4 regions of the Micromonospora sp. PTRAS2 genome follow, and region 3 is predicted to be linked to each of the others. Evidence: riboswitches for the same ligand, from Rfam matches in the RefSeq annotation. Region 3 holds a riboswitch; each other region holds the start of a gene.

Region 1 (4,496 bases), on a different contig from region 3:
CGTCGTGGTCGCGTTCTCCCTCGGTGCCGCGTCGCTGCCGCCGGGCACGATGCTCCCCGCCGGCGTCGACCCCGGCCAGGCCGGCTCCGGCCCTGCCGTCGCCGCCGCCTCCGTTGCGGGGCCCGCCGCCGTCGCGGAGGCCCGCACCGTCGCGGCATCCGCCGCCACCGGGTCCATCGCCGCCGGCTCCACCGCCGCAGCGGGTGCCGCCGGCCCGTGGCCGCCCGCCGACGCACCGCCGCCCGCCGAGGCCGGGCCCCCGCAGGTCGCCGCGCCGGCCCCGCAGCGGGTGCCGACCGGGCTCGTCCCCGCCGCCGTCGGCCCCCGCGCGCCGCCGGCCGCCTGAGCCACGCGGCGGGCCGCGCCCGCCACCACCGTCGCCGACGACCCTCACCCACCGCCGCCCCAGCCGCCGGGCCCGTACGCCGCAGGCGTCCCGCCCGGCGGCGGCCCGGATCCCTTTCCGCCTCCCTGCCCGCGAGGTGCCGACCATGGACATCGTTCTCTACCAGTTCCTGACCGAGGTGCCGCTGGCCGCCGCCATCTGGTCCGTGCTGCTCGTGCTGGCGCTCACCGTGCTCGCCGTGCTGGTCGCCCGCCCCGAGCGGGACCGCCCTGCCGCCGTCGAGCCCCCGGCCCGGCCCGCCGCCCCGCCCGCCCCGGCCGCCGCCGACCTGCGTCGGTACGCCGAGGAGGTGGCGGTGGCCGCCGCCGGGGCGGCGCAGAACGCCCGCCGCCGACGGGCCGCCTGGACGGCCGCCCAGGACGCCGCCGAGCGGGCCTGGCAGGCGTACGACGAGGCGGAGACCGCCGCCCGACGCTTCCGCGACGCGGGCGCGCTGCCGACGCCGCACACCCCGCGTACCCCCGCCGAGTACGCGGCCCGGGAGCGCTGGCTGCACCACGCCGCCACGGCGGCCCACCTGCGGGGCGAGTTGTCCATCGGGCAGCTCTGCGACGTCTTCGCCCGCCGGGGCGGCTGGGACCCCCGGCTGCACCCAGTGGAGCAGGAGGTCGTCCTGGCCCGGGCCGTCCGGGACGGCAGGCTGGCCCGCTACCGTGCCGCCGCCGCGCGCGAGCGGGCCGCGTGGGGCGATGCCGAACTGGCGGCCGAGGCCGCCCGGGCGCTGGCCGCCGAGGCGTACGCCGCCGCCGAGCGCGCCCGGCCCGCCCACGCGCCGACGACCAGCGCAACGGCCTCCGGCAGGGTCCTCGGGATCACCGGCTGGCGCCCACCCCGCCCCGCCCCGGCCCGGTAACCGCGGACACCGTGGTGGTGGTGATCGCGGCGACCACGGTGATCGCGGTGATCGCCGTGACCGCGGTGATCAAGAGGTTTGCGTCATCGCGGAGATCAACTCTGACGCTTTTCTCTTGATCACCGAGGCGGGACGCGGCGGGGGCGGGTTGGGTGGGTGTGAGGCGGGTCATGGTGGGGTGGGATCGGGCAGGCGGGGCTATTCGGTTTGATCCGGGTCGGTATTCGCCGAGATTCGGGCCGCGTCGTCCCGTTGCGGGTTCGTTGGCGTCGGATGGGTCGGCAGTCCCATTGAGTCACGTCAGTCTCCTAATGCCCCGTAAATAGGTCGGCCAGGGGGCGTTTAAGCAGGTGGCGTGGGGTTGGCAGGGCTTTCGTCGGCCAGTAGTGTCGGCCCGTCCGGTGCGGTACCCGATCGCAAGAGGCGACGCCGCGCCGACCCGCTCAATCGTGACGATCACGAACCGGGGACCCATTGCACGTCCGGGGTGAATCCGCGGGCCACGGCCTGCGGTAGGGCGATCTTCCCGCCCGAATCCGTCAGCTAACCCGGTAGGCGGTGTCGGAAGGAGTTCCATCCTCGTGCAGTTTGACCCCACCCCCCGGGTTGTTCCTCCACCACGGAGCCCGGTGCCCGTGTCCGCCGCCGCCGAGCCGGCGCACTGACCGTCGCACCCCTGCGTACGCCCGCCTGAGCGGGCGCCCCAGAAAGCGGAGACCCCACCGGCCGCGGACACGTCCGCGCCGCCGTGCGCCGACGCGCGCCCGGGTGCCTCCGCTTCCGCCCCCGTCCCGTGGAGGAACACGTGAACGATCAGCTCAAGCGGCACCTGCGGCGACTCGCCACAGAACGCCCGTACCAGGTCGTCGCCGGCTCCGCCGCGGCGCTGCTGCTGGCCTCCGGCACCGGCGCGCTGCTCGCCGCCGTCGACGACGACGCCCCCGCCCCGCAGCGGACCACCAACGCCGCCGTGGCCGAGGTGGCACCCCGCCTCGACGGCGCGGCCAGCCGCGCCCAGGCCCGGATCGCCGCGCCGCTCGCCTCCCCGAGCAGCGCCGCGCCGTCGCCGAGCGCCACCTCGGCCGCCCCGAACCCCGACCTGACGGCCTCGGCGACGCCGAAGAAGACCACGGCGAAGCCCGCGGCCCCGAAGCCGCCGTCGTCGAAGGTCCTCGACTACGACTACGAGGCCCAGACCACCTACTACTACTGCGGCCCGGCTGCGGTGCGCAACGCGCTCTCCGCCACCGGCGTCGACGGCACCCAGGACGACCTGGCCGCCCGCCTCGGCACCACCGAGATGGGCACCAACTCGGCCTACGACACCACCCGCGTGCTCAACGAGATGGTCAAGGGCGAGCCGTACCGGACCCGGCTGATCCCCGGCGGCGCCGCCACCTCGGCGGAGACGGAGCGGCTCCGGGCCGACGTGGTGAAGGCGGTCAGCGCCGGTCGCGGCGTCGTGGTCAACATCGCCGGCGACGCCACCGACGTCGACGGCGGCTGGCACTCGTTCCCCGGCGGCCACTACATCGCCGTCGTCGGCTACCGCGACTCCGGGCGGACCGTGCGCATCGCCGACTCGGCGGACCCGGCCGTCCCGGCGTACTGGATCAGCACCGCCGCGCTGGCCCACTGGGCGGCGACGCGGGGCTACTCGGCCTGACATCACCCTCCCCCCACCGGCCCCGGCTCTCCTCCGCAGAGAGCCGGGGCCGGTGCTGTCTCCGGGCAGGCGGGGACGGCCTCGATTCTTGGACAGTTGCGGTTCAGGGCGAACAGCAACTGTCCAAGAATCGGAGGCGGGACGATCAGGCGGTGGGGGAGTGGCTCATCGCGTCGGCGGCGCGCGGGGCCGGGGGGTTCCAGCCCGGCTCCAGCTCCCGGCGGGCCGCCGAAAGGAACGCCTCGGCGTACGCCTCGGCCGGGAAGTCGCCCAGGTAGTGGGCCCGGTTGCCCCAGCGGGCCGCCGCCTTCGGGTCGGTGTCCAGCAGCAGACCGAGCACCTCGTCGAGGTTGCCCGCGTCGCGCCGCAGCACGTAACCCGAGCCGGCCAGCGGGAACCGCTCGACGAACCGGTCGCCGTCGCCGACCATGTCCGTCACCGCGTACGGCTTGCCGGAGTAGAGGTAGTCGGAGATGACGCCGGAGACGTCCGAGACGAGCGCGTCGGAGCGGTTGACGCAGTCGACCAGGGACAGCTCCCTGCTGGCCGCCGCCCCGAAGACGTGCTGCCGCCCGGTGCGGGCCCGGTCCGCCGCCAGCAGCTCCGTGAGCCGGGCGAGCTGCCGCGCCGACGCCGGGTTCTGCCCCGTGTACGGGTGGGCGCGCAGGATCACCGTCGCGCCCCGGGCCAGCAGCCCCCGCACGATCGTCTCGCCCACCGGCAGCGAACAGTAGTTGGCGTCGGCGTGGTGCCCCGTCCAGGTCGGGGTGTAGAGCACCGTCGGGTTCGCCAGGCCGGTGGCTGGCGCGCGGCGTACCTCGATCGACTCGACCTGCGGGCGGCCGACCACGACGAACTTCTCCGCCGGGATGTCCACCCCGGCCCGGGCGTACCGGTCGATCGCCGCCCGCCCGGCCACGAAGTTGCGGTCGAACAGCGCCGTGACCGGGTTGGCGCTCGGGGCCTTGTCGCTGTCGCCGTGGTGGATCTGCACGTGGGTGAGCTGCGAGAACCGGATGCAGTGGCTGTTCTTCGCCCCGTGGTTGACGTAGAACGCCACCTTCAGGCTCGGCACCAGCGCCTCGTCCATCGCCTTCAGCGTCGGGCAGTAGACCACCGGGGCGCTGGTGGCCGCGGCGATCGGGGCGAGGAACTCCGGCTCCCGCACCATCACGAAGAACGGCCGGCCGATCCGCTCCAGGTACGGCAGCCACATGGTGACCTGGTATTCCGACCCGGGCGGGGCGGAGAAGTGCAGCAGGAACTCCGGCCGGTGCGCCCGCAGCGCCCGGGCCACCGCCGAGCCGCCCGCCCCGGGCCGGAACCGCCGCTTCGCCAGGTCGGCCGCGACCGCCCCGGCCCCCGCGCCGACGGCGAGGGCCACCAGCAGGGCGACCCAGGCCGGCAGCACCAGGGCGGCGGCCAGCGCCACCACGGCGAGCAGCATCAGCAGGGCGTCGCCCAGCCGGGCCGCGACCAGCGGGGTCCACGACCGCACGGGCAGGTTCGCCGCCCGGATCTCCAGGTCGCCGGCCTGCCGCAGCGGCCCCACCAGCAGCACCAGCCCCAGC
Region 2 (4,496 bases), 560 kb from region 3:
GGTGATGGGGCATGGAGCATTCCAGCATGTCGATGGCTCAGGCGGGCTCCGGCCAGCTAGACCCCCTCTCGTCCGTCGGGCGACCGGGCGAGCCGGGCGCTGCCTGCACCCCGGCCCGGGCCCTCGCCGAACTGCACGCCGGCAACCACCGTTTCGTGAGCGGAACGCCGCGCCACCCCAACCAGGACGCCGACCACCGGGCGGCCGTCGCCGACGGGCAGCACCCGTTCGCGGTGATCGTCGGCTGCTCCGACTCCCGCCTGGCCGCCGAGATCATCTTCGACCGTGGCCTGGGGGACCTCTTCGTGGTCCGCACCGCCGGGCACACCGTCGGCCCCGAGGTGTTGGGCAGCGTCGAGTACGCCGTGACCGTGCTGGGCACCCCCCTGGTGGTGGTGCTCGGCCACGACTCCTGCGGGGCGGTGCAGGCGGCCAAGGCGGCGGCCGGCACCGGCAGCGAGCCCGCCGGCAACCTGCGGGCCGTGGTGGACGCCGTGGTGCCCAGCCTGCACCGGGCCGCCGAGCGGGGCGTCGAGGGCATCGACGAGATCGTCGACATCCACATCGCGTGCACGGTCGAGGCGATGCTCGACCGGTCGCCCGTGCTGGCCGCCGAGGTCGACGCGGGCCGCTGCGCGGTCGTCGGGATGTCGTACCGGCTCAGTGCCGGCGGGGTGCGGACGGTGGCCGCCGTGCCGGCCGCCATGGCCGCGGACGCCACCCCGGCCCGCGCCGCCGCCTGACGCACCCCCGCCGCCCGGCGCTCACCCCCGGCCCTGACGCGCACCGCCGCCCGAGACACGACGAGAGGGGCCGCCCCCACAGCGGGACGGCCCCTCTCGTCGTGCGCGGCGCGCCGCGTCAGAGCAGCGACATGTGCACGTGGTCCGTGTGGTTGGACGGCCCGCTGTAGGACTTCCAGCCGGTCGCCGGGAACCAGATCTGCCGGTTCCAGATGACGTAGTAGATGCCGAGCCGGTCGGCGTTGCGGATCAGGAACGCGGCGAGGTTGTTGCCGTACATCCGGGTGTCGTTGTTGTGCCAGGGGGAGAACCCGCTGTTCTGGAGCGACCAGTCGCAGGCCCGGCCCTTGGGGTGTTCCCACGGCCCGCCCGGCCGGTAGCAGCCCACGAACCGGTTGAAGCCGGCCCGCTTGGTCTCCTTGTAGGCGTGCAGGGTGCGGGGCGTGATGCAGCCGGAGGTGGTGGGGTCGTTCTCGCTGCACGACTCGGGCCGCCAGTCGCCGTCCGACGTCCGGCCCGGCCCGATCCTCGCGACCGGGGAGGTGGCGTTGACCAGGCCGCCGGTGAAGCCCTTGCCGCCGACCAGGGCGAGTGCCTTCTCGGCGTCGAACTTCTTCTTCGCCATGACCGACGCCTGCTTCTGCTGCTCGCGGACCTCGGCGTCGAGCGCGAGCTTGGCCTGCTCGGCGCGGTTCTTCGCCGCGCTGACCTCGGCCAGCTTGTTGGCGTTGACCATGTTCAGCTCGTCGAGGGCCGAGGCGCGCTTGACGAACGAGTCCGGTGTGTTGCTCTCCAGCAGCATCGCCATCGCGCCGACCCGGCCGGTCCGGTACGACTGCGCGGCCATCTCGCCGACCTGCGGCGCGAGCGCGTCCAGCTCCTCCTGGGCCTTGCGCACCTCGTCGGCGAGCTGGGCCTGGCGCTTCTTGGACTTCTCGAGCTTCGACTTCGCCTGGGCGTAGTCCCGGTTCGTCGCCTCGATGACGTCGGTGATGAGCTGGGGCTCGTCGTCCTCCTCGTGCCCCGAGGGTTGGGGGGCGGCGGCGGGCAGGGCGAGCGCCGGGGCGGCCGGCCCGGCGACGACCGCCAGGGCAGCGAGCACGGCCACCACGGGTGTCAACCAGCGGTGCAGGGGTGCCGTCACAATGTTCCCTTCCATCGACCGCCGACCGGGTTAGCTGACGGGTTCGGGGCGGAAGCGGCCCCTACCGCTCGCGCGGATTCACCCCGGGCACCTGGTTCCCCGGCTCGCCTCGCGGCGATTGGGCGGCGGCACCGCAGGCGCCGCTTCGCGCCTTCGGCGGTGACCGGCAGCGAGGTTACCCGAGAGCCCATGCGGGGAGCTACGTCCGGATGCCGACTAAAAGCGTCATTTCGTAATCGCCATCGGTAATCAGTGATGCGCTTCTCAGGGCGGATGCCGCCACCGGTCACGCTGTGAAGTGTCACCATGCGGTGTCCGTGCCTCCTTCTCGGTGCGGCCGTCCGGCCGGGGGGTGGGTGGGGGCGTGGTCGTCGGGGACCCCCTCGGCCGCCCGGCCGCCGCCGAGCGCCTCCAGCGCGAGATTGCGGTCCGCGGTCCGCCGCCCGCCCCCGGGGGTACGCGCCGCCGGCACGTCCCCGCCGTCCGCCGGGCCGGGCCGGGACGCGGCGGTGTGCCCCTCAGCGGCGTGCCCAGTGGCGGTGTGTCCCGCCGCCGTGCGCCCCGCTGCGGTGACCACGGCGGCCAGCCCGGTGGTGAGCGGCACGGCGGCGATCAGGCCCAGCGTGGCGACCGCGCTGCGGACGATCTCCTGGGCGAGGAACTCGCTGGTCAGGATCTCGGTCACGGGGCGGGAGTCGGCGGTGAGCAGGAGCAGCAGCGGCAGCGACGCGCCCGCGTACGCCAGCACGATCGTGTTGACCGTGGAGGCGATGTGCGCCCGGCCGACGCGGGTGGCCGCCCGGTAGAGCTGCAACCGGGACAACCCCGGGTTGGCGTGCGCCAGCTCGGTGACCGTGGCCGCCTGGGTCACGGTGACGTCGTCGAGCACCCCGAGCGAACCGATGATGATGCCGGCCAGCAGCAGGCCGTGCAGGTCCACGTCGCCCCGGAACATCGACAGGGTGGTGGCGTCCTCGCTGCCGTACCCGGTGAGGTGGGTGGCCGCCGTGGCCAGGGTGCCCAGCAGGCCGGTGAGCACCAGGCTGCCCAGGGTGCCGAGGACGGCCACCGACGTCTGCGCGGTGACCCCGTGGGTGAGGTACAACACCACGAACATGATCAACGCGGAGCCGACGACGGCGATCGGCAGCGGCGACCCGCCCGCGCCGATGCCGGGCAGCACGAAGGTCAGCAGGATGGCGAAGGTGGCGGCGAGCCCGGCCAGGGCGGCCACCCCCCGCCAGCGGCCGAACGCGACGATCGCCAGCGCGAACACCACCGCCAGCCAGATCAGCGGGGCGCCGCGCTGGTGCTCGGCGATGTTGTAGGCGCTCGCCGCCGGGTCGGCCGGGTCGGTCAGCTTCACCAGCACGATCCGGTCGTCGACGGCGACGGTGGGCGCGCCGGGGCCGGTCGGGATCGGCGTCTCGACCTGCTGCCCGGCGTCGGGCCCCTGCTCCACCCGGACGGTCACCGTGCCGCACGGGCCGTCCGCGACGCCCGGCCCGCCGCCCTCCGGCGTCTCCGGCTGCGGCGGGCACTCCTCGGTGACCACCCGGGTCACCGTGCCGTGATAGCGGGGCACCGGCGAGCCGCCGTCGACCTCGGGGCCGCCGCCGCGGGGCCACAGGACGACCGCCGCGATCACGGTGAGCACGAAGAGGGGCACCACGGTCGCGACGAGGACCCGCCGCACCCTCGGTGGGGTGGGCGGGGCGGGTCGGTTGTGGTCGGCGCCCATCGACGATCTCCAAACGGTGTCAGCGCGGGGTACGGCTCGGCGGCCCGGACGGTTCAGCGTCGCGGGCGATCGATCCGGGCCGGCTGCCCGGACGACCGCACCGGGCCGGCCGCCGGAGGACCTGCCCGTCCCGCGGGCCGCCCGAAGCCCCGCCCCGCCCCACCGGCGGCCCGGTCTCCGCCCTGCGGGCCGCCCGGAGCGGGATCCCACGTCCCATCGCCCGGAATCGTAGCCACCCTCACCTGCGAACGCAGGTCGGCCGACACCATGTCGGCGACATGGCGGTGTTCCGGCCGCCCTGATACCGCCATCTGGCCGACATGCTGTCGATTCAGCGGGCGGCAGGGCATGTTGGAGACATGGCCCACGACGAGCACGCCGGGCACGCCGGGCACGACAAGCACGCCGGGCACGACCCGGAGATGTTCCGCCGCCGGTTCTGGGTCTGCCTCGCGCTGACCCTGCCGATCGTCGTCACCAGCCACATGGTGATGGACTGGTTCGGCTACTCGCTGGAGTTCCCCGGCCGGGCCCTGGTCGGCCCGGTGCTCGGCTCGGCGGTCTTCTGGTGGGGCGGGTGGCCGTTCCTGGTCGGCGCGGTCCGGGAGCTGCGCGACCGGGCACCCGGGATGATGCTGCTCATCGCGATGGCGATCAGCGTGGCGTACGCCGCGTCGCTGGCCACCAGCGCCGGCGCGTTCGACCTGGACTTCTGGTGGGAGCTGGCGGCGCTGGTCACCATCATGCTGCTCGGGCACTGGCAGGAGATGAAGGCGATCGGCCAGGCCCGGGGCGCCCTCGCGGCGCTGGCCGCGCTGCTGCCCGACGACGCGGAGCGGGTCGGGCCCGACGGCGGCACCGAGCGGGT
Region 3 (4,496 bases):
CCCGTCTTCTCCGTCGTCGCCGCACGGCCCACACCCGTTGTGCAGGAAGGATTTGCGGGGCGTCACGGTGTGCCGACCCGCCTTGATTCCTCGCGCGGGACTCCCCTAATGTGAGGCGCTGACCGCTGTGGGTCGTCTGCCTCGATCTTCCCTCTCGCGAGGCGCCCGGCGGTCGGTTGCGAAGGAGTCGGTGCCGGTGGCAACCATGCCCCCTCATCGTCATGCCCCGGAACGGTCAACCGCTCGCCCGGGTGGTGCCCGCCGTTTCGCACGCCGCCTGCTCACCTTGGTCGCGGCGGTCGCCGTCGGCGCCGGGACACTGACCGCGCCCGCGTACGCCGAGCCGTCGGTGGACGAGATCGAGGCGCAGATCGACAAGCAGTGGGAGCAGCTTGAGCCCACCATCGAGCAGTACAACAAGGTCCGCGCCCAGCTCAAGGTGAACCGCGAGAAGGCGGCGGAGGTGCAGAAGAAGATCGAGCCGCTGGCGCTTGAGACAGAGCTGGCGATGAACCGCGTCGGCGACCTCGCCTCCCGCTACTACATCTCCGGCCCGTCGCAGGACATCGGCGCGCTGCTGGTCAGCACCAAGCCGGGCACCCTCGCCGAGCAGCTGACCATCCTGGACCGGCTGGCCGCGCAGGAGCGCAAGCAGGTCGAGGGCGTGCTCGCCGTCCGGGCGAAGTACGACACCGAGAAGCAGAAGCTCGACACGCTCATCGTCTCCCAGGAGAAGCAGACCAAGGAACTGGCGGCGAAGAAGACCAAGATCAACGGTGAGATCAAGCGGCTCCAGGCGTCGATGCCGAAGACCGTGGTGTCCACCGAAGGCTGCCCGACGGTCACCGGCGTGGTCAGCGCCGCTGCCCGCACCGCCATCAAGACCGCCTGCGCCCAGGTCGGCGACCCGTACGTCTGGGGTGCCACCGGCCCGAACTCGTTCGACTGCTCCGGCCTGACCCAGTTCGCCTACAAGGCGGCCGGGATCCACCTGACCCACTTCACCGGCGCCCAGTGGAACGAGGGCCGCGCCATCCCGCGTTCCGAGGCCCGCCCCGGTGACCTGGTGTTCTTCTTCAGCGACCTGCACCACGTCGGCCTCTACATCGGCAACGACAAGATGGTGCACGCGCCCCGCGCCGGCAAGCCGGTCAACGTGAGCAGCATCAACACCATGCCGGTGGCCGGCTTCCGCCGACCCGGCTGACCCGGCCCGGCCCCCGCGAAGGCCGCGCCGCGCAGCACCACCCGAAGGCCCCCGGTCACCCGCCGGGGGCCTTCGGCGTGCGGCGGACATCGACGCCGGCCACGGGCCTGTACGGTGTGTCACGGCCGGTCGGGTTGCGGATCGATGGCGATCGTCTCTACTCTGGCCAATTGTCGGCCGGTAGCTGCACCGCCCAGCCGGGCGGTGACGGTGCGACACCGCCGAGTCGCCTCCGGGCGAGCCGGGGACCCAGGTACGCCGGGGTGAATCCGCAGCGGCGCTGCGGTAGGGCGCTCTCCCTTCCCGCCCGAACCCGTCAGCTAACCCGGTAGGCGGTAGAGGAAGAAGGAGAACGGAGCCCGGTGGCACTCCATGCCCCGCGGCGCCCGTCACGCCGGTCGGCCGACGCCGACCGGATGCCGGCTGCGCCGCGTACCCGCTGGTCACGCTGCACCACCGTCCTCGCCGCCCTCGTCGGCGTCGCCGTCGTCCTGACCGGCGCACCGACCGTGGCCCACGCCGACCCTTCGGTCGCCGAGATCGAGCGGCAGATCGACGAGGACTGGAACAAGCTCGAACCGATCATCGAGCGGCACAACGCCACCCGCCAGGACCTGGCCGCCAAGCGCAAGCAGGCCGACGCGCTCGCCGCGCGGATCGGGCCGCTCCAGCGCCAGGTGGACGAGGCGTTGAAGAAGGTCGGCGGCCTCGCCGCCGAGGCGTACAAGGGCGACAACATCTCGGTGGTCAACGCCCTGCTGGGCAGCCGCACGCCGAGCCAGATGATGGGGCAGCTGGAGCTGCTCGACCGGTTCGCCCAGCGCCAGCAGCACGACGTCCAGGCGGTCGTCGACCTCCGCGACGAGCTGGCCGCGAAGAAGCAGCCTCTCGACGAGATGGTCGCCCAGCTCACCCGCACCGAGGCCCAGCTCGCCGCGAAGAAGAAGCAGATCAACGCCGAGATCGACCGCCTGCAGAAGCTGCGGCTGAAGGTGTACGGCAACGGAGGCGGCGGCCCGTTGAAGCCCGCCCCCTGCCCGGCGAGCTATCCGGGTGGCGGCGCGGGGACGGCGGTGAAGTTCGCCTGCGCCCAGATCGGCAAGCCCTACGTCTGGGGCGCCGAGGGCCCGAACTCGTACGACTGCTCAGGGCTGATGCTGGCCGCCTGGGCGAAGGCCGGCGTCTCGCTGCCGCACAACGCGGCCCAGCAGCGGTCGGTGACCGCCAAGGTCAGCCGCGCCGACCTGCGCCCCGGCGACCTGGTCTTCTACTACTCCGACCTGCACCACGTCGGCATGTACGTGGGCGGGGGCTGGGTGGTGCACGCCTCCCGGGCCGGCGTCCCGGTGAAGATGAAGCGCGTCGACGACGGCCCGATCCACAGCTTCGGCCGCCCCGCCTGAGGTGCAAGGAGGGGCCCCTTCTTAACGCATACGGTCGAGAAGGGGCCCCTTCTCACACCCCTCGGGCGGGAGGACCGCGGAGGGTGGCGCAGCGCGCCGCAGCGTGCCGCAGGAGGAGCGGTACGTCAGGGGGCGGGGGTCAGCGGGGCGGCCAGGTGCGCCAGTTCTGCCACGAGCGGCTCGGGGTCGGGCCGCGCTGACCCTGGTAGCGCGAGCCGTAGACCGCCGAGCCGTACGGGTGCTCGGCCGGCGACGACAGCCGGAAGATGCACAGCTGGCCGATCTTCATGCCCGGCCACAGCGTGATCGGCAGGTTCGCCACGTTGGACAGCTCCAGCGTGACGTGGCCGGTGAAGCCCGGGTCGATGAAGCCGGCCGTGGAGTGGGTGAGCAACCCGAGCCGGCCCAGGCTCGACTTGCCCTCCAGCCGGCCGGCGAGCTGGTCGCCGAGCGAGATCACCTCCAGCGTGGAGGCGAGCACGAACTCGCCGGGGTGCAGCACGAACGGCTCGCCGTCGGGCACCTCGATCATGGAGGTCAGGTCGTCCTGCTGCGCCGACGGGTCGATGTGCGTGTAGAGGTGGTTGTTGAAGACCCGGAAGAGCTTGTCGAGGCGTACGTCGATGCTCGACGGCTGCACCAGGGTCGGCTCGAACGGCTCCAGCGCGAGCGTGCCGGCCTTCAGCTCGGCGACGAGGTCGCGGTCGGAGAGCAGCATCGCAACACCATAGCGAGGTGGGTCAGCGGGACCGGTCAGCGGGGCTGCTCAGCGGGCCTGCGAATCGGGTGCCCGACCCGCGCGTCGCGCTTCGCGTGTCGTACAGGTGTTCGATAGAATGCCGGCATGGCTTCCTGGTCCGAATTCGCCGCTGACGAGCCACGACTCGCCGACGGGATCCGTCATCTCATGCAGCAGTACGGGCCGGGCTTCGGCTACCTGGCCACCGTCCGCGCCGACGGCGGCCCCCGGGTGCACCCGGTGTCCCCGGTGATCACCGACGAGGGGCTCTTCTGCTTCGTCGTCGACTCGCCGAAGCGGCGCGACCTCGAACGCGACGGCCGCTACGCGCTGCACTCCTTCCCGCCGGAGGACAGCGACGACGAGGCGTACGTGGCCGGGCACGCCAGGCCGGTGACCGACCAGGCCCGGGTGGCCCGGCTCGCCGAGATCGGGCGAGCCGCGCCGCAGGTGGACTGGCGGCTCTTCGAGTTCACCGTCGACGTGGCGATGCTGGCCCGGCGCGGCGACGCCGGCACCGTGCGCCCGGGTGAGGCGACCGGTCGGCCGGCCGTGCAGGTCTGGCTCGACCCCGGTGCCGCTGGCGCTGCGGCCACCACCACTACTACTGCCACCACCGACGCCGCGAGCACCGCCCCGGGCGGGGGCGCGGTGGGCGTACCGGATCGGCGGTCGGTCCTCGACGGGCGCGGCGCCCATCGCGCGGCGGCCTGACCCCCACAGACGCCGGTGCCGGCCCGTCGGGAGACGGAGCCGGCACCGGAACGATCAGCGGCAGTGGTGCGTCATGCCGCGCGGTACGCGTTCCACGCGGTCAGCATCCGGGCCGCCTGGCCGGCGGTGAACTGGTACATGCAGGAGTCGTAGGTGTAGTCCATGAAGTTGGTGATCGGGTCCAGGCCGGTCGCGGTGCAGGTGTCCCGCCCGGTCGGGCACTGGTATGCCGGCGACGCCTCGGCCGGGGTGTCGCTCACGCCGTCGCCCGAGCCGGAGCAGCCGCCCTGGAAGGTGTGGTAGAGGTTCAGCCAGTGGCCGACCTCGTGGGTGCCGGTGTCACCCTGGTTGTAGTTGGTGGCGGTGCCGCCCGGCAGCGACTCGGTCAGCACGACGACGCCGTCCATGCTGTCGAGCCGGCGCTTCGGGAAGG
Region 4 (4,496 bases), on a different contig from region 3:
CCCGGATCGAGGACGACCTGCTGGATCCGGCGGCGGCCCCACCGGACATGGCGGTGGTGGGCGACGGAGGGCTGCTGGCGACCCTGTCCCGGGCCACGGGCCGGGGGATGCGGGACATCGTGGCCACGATCCAGCGCGAGCAGGACGAGGCGATCCGCTCCCCCGCCTCCGGGGTCACGATCGTCTCGGGCGGGCCGGGCACGGGCAAGACGGCGGTGGCCCTGCACCGGGCGGCGTACCTGCTCTATTCCGACCGCAGCCGCTACGCGGGCGGCGGCATCCTGGTGGTGGGCCCGTCGGCGGTGTTCGTGGAGTACATCGCCTCGGTGCTGCCGTCGCTGGGCGAGGAGACGGCGACGTTGCGCTCGCTGGGGTCGATGTTCCCGGGGATGGGCGCGACGCGCACCGACCCGCCGGAGGTGGCGGCGGTGAAGGGTTCCCTGCGGATGCGCCGGGTGCTGGAGCGGGCGGTGCGGGACGCGGTGCCGGGCGGGCCGGGCGAGTTGCGCCTGCTCTACCGGGGTGAGCTGCTGCGGCTCGACCGCCGGGAGCTCGACGGCATCCGGGACCGGGCGCTGGGCCGGGGGGCCCGCCGCAACGAGTCGCGCCGGGCGGGCTTCGACGGGGTGTTCGCGGCGCTGTGGGCGCAGGCCCGGCGGCTGGGCATCGGCCGGTTGCCGGAGCAGCGCGCGTTCGAGGACGAGATCGCCGAGCGGCCCGAGTTCCGCGAGTTCCTCAAGGCGTGGTGGCCGCGGCTGCACCCCCGGCACGTGCTGGGCTGGCTGGCCCGCCCCGACCGGCTGCGGCGATACGCCGCCGGGGTGCTGTCCCGGGCGGAGGTGGGCCTGCTCGTCGAGGCGTACCGGGCGCTGGACGTCGAGGGGCTCACGATCGCCGACATCGCCCTGCTCGACGAGCTGGACGCGCTGCTGGGCAAGCCGCTGCAGCCGAAGCGGGCGAAGCGCGACCCGTTCCAGCTCGCCGGGGGCGTACGCGAGCTGAGCACGCATGCCGACCGGCAGCGCGCGGCGCGGGAGGCGGCCCGGGAGCGGCCCGAGGACTACCGCGACTTCGCGCACGTGGTGGTCGACGAGGCGCAGGACGTGTCGCCGATGCAGTGGCGGATGATCGGCCGGCGGGGCCGGTTGGCGTCCTGGACGGTGGTGGGCGACCCGGCGCAGACCGCGTGGACGGGGGACCCGGAGGAGCTGACCCGGGCCCGGGACGCGGCGCTGGGCCGCCGCCGGCGGCACCAGTTCGAGCTGACCACCAACTACCGCAACTCGGCGGAGATCTTCGCGGTGGCGGCGGCGGAGATCCGCCGGCTCTACCCGGACCTGGCGCTGCCCCGGGCGGTGCGGTCCACCGGCGTGGCCCCGGTCGAGCTGACCGTGCCGGCGGCCGAGCTGGCGGCGGCGACCGTCGCGGCGGTCGGCGACCTGCTCGGCGAGGTGGAGGGCACGGTCGGGGTGATCACGCCGGTGCCGCGCCGCGACGAGGTGGCGGGCTGGCTGGCGGGCCGGGCCGCGCCGCGCCTGCAGGTGGTGACCAGCCTCCAGGCCAAGGGCATGGAGTACGACGGCGTGGTGCTGGTCGCCCCGGGCGAGATCCGGGCCGACCCGGGGTCGGGCGTGCGGACGCTGTACGTGGCGCTGTCCCGGGCGACCCAGCGCCTCGTCACCATCGAACCCACGGGCTGATCCGGCGCCCGGCCGTTCCTCGGCCGGACCGCTGTCGATCACTTGCACATATTGCGATGTGAGCATAGATTGGGCCGGGCGGGGATCACGGACGGAGGGTGTGGGCGTGGGCGCAGGTCATGACCACCACCACGGGGCGGCGAACGCGGCGGACCGCCACTCGGGTCGACTCTGGGCGGCGTTCGCGCTGCTCGCCGCGCTGATGATCGTCGAGGCGGTGACCGCGCTCGGCACCGGCTCGCTGGCGCTGCTCTCCGACGCCGGGCACATGTTCACCGACGTGCTCGGCATCGGCATGGCGCTCGCCGCGATCACCGCCACCCGGCGGGCCACCGCCGACCCGCAGCGCACGTTCGGGCTCTACCGGCTGGAGGTGCTCGCCGCGCTCGGCAACGCCCTGCTGCTCAGCGGCGTCGCCGTCTACGTCCTCGTCGAGGCCGTCCGCCGCTTCGGCGACCCGCCCGAGGTCACCACCGGCCCGATGCTCGTGGTGGCGGTGCTGGGCCTGCTCGCCAACGTCGCCGCGTTCGCCCTGCTGCGCAGCGGGGCGAAGGAGAGCATCAACCTGCGCGGGGCGTACCTGGAGGTGCTGGGCGACCTGCTCGGGTCGGTCGGCGTGATCGGCGCGGCGGCGCTGATCATGGCCACCGGCTGGTGGTGGGCGGACCCGGCGGTGGCCGTCGCGATCGGCGTGTTCATCCTGCCCCGCACCTGGCGGCTCGGGCGGGCCGCGGTGCGCATCCTGGTGCAGGCCGCGCCGGAGCACCTCCAGGTGACCGCCGTGCACGACCGGCTGGCCGCCGTGCCCGGCGTGGTCGAGGTGCACGACCTGCACGTCTGGACGCTGACCTCCGGCATGGAGGTCGCCTCGGCCCACCTGACCATGGCGCCCGGCGCGGAGGTCGGCGCGGTGCTGACCGCCGCCCGCACGGCCCTGCACGAGGACTTCCACATCGAGCACGCCACCTTGCAGGTCGAGCCGGGAGCCGCCCGCGACGGCTGCGGGCCGGCCGGCTGGTGAGACCGAGGCTCATCAATTTTCGCGATATTCGTGGCCGAATGACTGACTTGACAGGCTTCATCCGCGTACCCTCCGTCACGGAAGCAGCGCTGGTCCCACGCGCACCGGTAGGCTCGGCCCCGGCCATCGCCGGGCGGCGCCCTCCGGCGCCTGTGGTGGCCGCCGCCTAATCGCCTGCGGGCGAGCCGGGGAACCATGTTTGTGGGGTGCATCCGCTCCAGCGGTAGGGATCTTCCGTCCCGAACCCGTCAGCTAACCCGGTCGGCGGCTGACGGAAGGACATGCATATGCCAGTAGTGGCACCTGTAGGAAGGATCGCTGCCCGGGTGGCGGCGGCGCTGGTGCTGACGCTCGCCGTCGGCCTCGGGGCCGCGCCGGTGACGCCGGCCGGGGCCGCGCCGCCCGTCGGCCTGCTCGCCGCCGCACCCGGCGACGACGAGGAGGGCGGCACGCCCGCCCTGCGCGCCCAGCTCGAGGCGGCGAGCAAGGGCTACCTGGAGGCCAAGACCGCCCTCGACCGGTCGGTGAAGCGGCAGCAGCAGCTCGGCGGCCAGCTCAAGACGGTCGAGGCCGAGCTGGTCACCCGCGGCACCAAGGTCGGCGAGATCGCCGGGGTGGCGTACAAGAAGGGCCGGCTCACCGCCGCCTCGGTGCTGCTCGACAGCAGCTCCCCCGAGGGGTTCCTGGACCGGGCCGCCGCGCTCGACACGATCGCCGCGAACGAGGACCGGGCGCTGCGCGAGCTGCTGACCACCCGGGACGAGGCGACGAAGACCCGGCAGGCGCTCGACGGCGAGATCCGCGAGCAGCGCAAGCAGGTCGCGCTGATGGGCAAGCGCAAGGAGCAGGCCGAGCGGGCGCTGACCGTGGCCAACAACAAGGCCAGCAGCAGCGGCGGCGGGTCCAGCCCGGGCGGCACCTCCAGCGCGAACGCCACCCCCGCGAAGCGCAACTCCGACGGCTCCTGGCCGGCGGAGTCGTGCAGCGTCAACGACCCCACCCCCGCCAACGGCTGCATCACCCCGCGCACCCTGCACGCGCTCAACCAGGCCAAGGCCGCCGGCTTCACCCGGTACGTCTCCTGCTACCGGCCCGGCGGCTCCGGCGAGCACCCGAAGGGGCGGGCCTGCGACTTCGCCGCGCAGAAGGGCGGCTTCGGCGGCGTGGCCAGCGGCGGGGACCGCACCTACGGCAACAACCTGGCGGCGTACTTCGTGCGCAACGCCGACCGGCTCGCCGTGCTGTACGTGATCTGGTTCAAGCAGATCTGGCTGCCCAGCAGCGGCTGGAAGGCGTACAGCGGCGGAAACGGGGACCCGTCCAGCGACCACACCAACCACGTGCACCTGTCGGTGATCTGACCCGCGCCCGCCCCGGCGGCCCTCCCCCGACGGGACGGTCGCCGGGGCGCTACGCCGCCCGGCCGAGCACCTCGCCGAGCCGGCGGGCCAGCCCGAGGTGCGCCGAGCGGGCCTGCCGGAAGGCGTACGCGAACAGCGGCGTCGGTGCGACCAGGGTGATCTCCACGTCGACGCGGACGAGGCCGTCCGGCTCGTCGCGCAGCCGGGTGTGGTTACGCACCGTCGTGGCCGGCCGCTGCCGGGCCACCGTGACGATCTCGTCGTCGGTCACCACGAGCACGTCCGCCTGGTACGTCACGCCGAAGCGCACCGGCCCGGCGGCGAGCTGGTCGGTGATCGCGTAGCTGGCCAGGGCTCCCGGTCGGGACGACAGCCGGCGCACCCGCGTGATCAACGGATGCAGCTCGGTCTGCC

The links. Region 3 has a riboswitch for cyclic di-AMP ahead of ACVMYR_RS03895 (C40 family peptidase). Riboswitches for the same ligand answer to the same signal wherever they lie in the genome.
Region 1: linked by a shared signal. The riboswitch ahead of ACVMYR_RS18665 (C39 family peptidase) and the one ahead of ACVMYR_RS03895 (C40 family peptidase) in region 3 are both predicted to bind cyclic di-AMP.
Region 2: linked by a shared signal. The riboswitch ahead of ACVMYR_RS01175 (coiled-coil domain-containing protein) and the one ahead of ACVMYR_RS03895 (C40 family peptidase) in region 3 are both predicted to bind cyclic di-AMP.
Region 4: linked by a shared signal. The riboswitch ahead of ACVMYR_RS15905 (coiled-coil domain-containing protein) and the one ahead of ACVMYR_RS03895 (C40 family peptidase) in region 3 are both predicted to bind cyclic di-AMP.

Annotation. Positions count from the first base shown of each region.
Region 1 is NZ_JBSWBU010000005.1:182,309-186,804, forward strand. Features, by position in the region: gene ACVMYR_RS18655 (hypothetical protein) at 1-346, shown strand, start outside; gene ACVMYR_RS18660 (hypothetical protein) at 492-1,259, shown strand; cyclic di-AMP (ydaO/yuaA leader) riboswitch at 1,690-1,832, shown strand; gene ACVMYR_RS18665 (C39 family peptidase) at 2,053-2,925, shown strand; gene ACVMYR_RS18670 (CDP-glycerol glycerophosphotransferase family protein) at 3,071-4,496, opposite strand, start outside.
Region 2 is NZ_JBSWBU010000001.1:246,576-251,071, reverse strand. Features, by position in the region: gene ACVMYR_RS01180 (carbonic anhydrase) at 33-743, shown strand; gene ACVMYR_RS01175 (coiled-coil domain-containing protein) at 862-1,887, opposite strand; cyclic di-AMP (ydaO/yuaA leader) riboswitch at 1,892-2,022, opposite strand; gene ACVMYR_RS01170 (YibE/F family protein) at 2,189-3,628, opposite strand; gene ACVMYR_RS01165 (heavy metal translocating P-type ATPase) at 3,988-4,496, shown strand, end outside.
Region 3 is NZ_JBSWBU010000001.1:805,476-809,971, reverse strand. Features, by position in the region: gene ACVMYR_RS03900 (C40 family peptidase) at 191-1,207, shown strand; cyclic di-AMP (ydaO/yuaA leader) riboswitch at 1,417-1,557, shown strand; gene ACVMYR_RS03895 (C40 family peptidase) at 1,570-2,610, shown strand; gene dcd (dCTP deaminase) at 2,750-3,328, opposite strand; gene ACVMYR_RS03885 (pyridoxamine 5'-phosphate oxidase family protein) at 3,455-4,063, shown strand; gene ACVMYR_RS03880 (zinc metalloprotease) at 4,135-4,496, opposite strand, start outside.
Region 4 is NZ_JBSWBU010000004.1:205,488-209,983, reverse strand. Features, by position in the region: gene ACVMYR_RS15915 (HelD family protein) at 1-1,700, shown strand, start outside; gene ACVMYR_RS15910 (cation diffusion facilitator family transporter) at 1,807-2,721, shown strand; cyclic di-AMP (ydaO/yuaA leader) riboswitch at 2,875-3,004, shown strand; gene ACVMYR_RS15905 (coiled-coil domain-containing protein) at 3,009-4,082, shown strand; gene ACVMYR_RS15900 (SRPBCC family protein) at 4,132-4,496, opposite strand, start outside.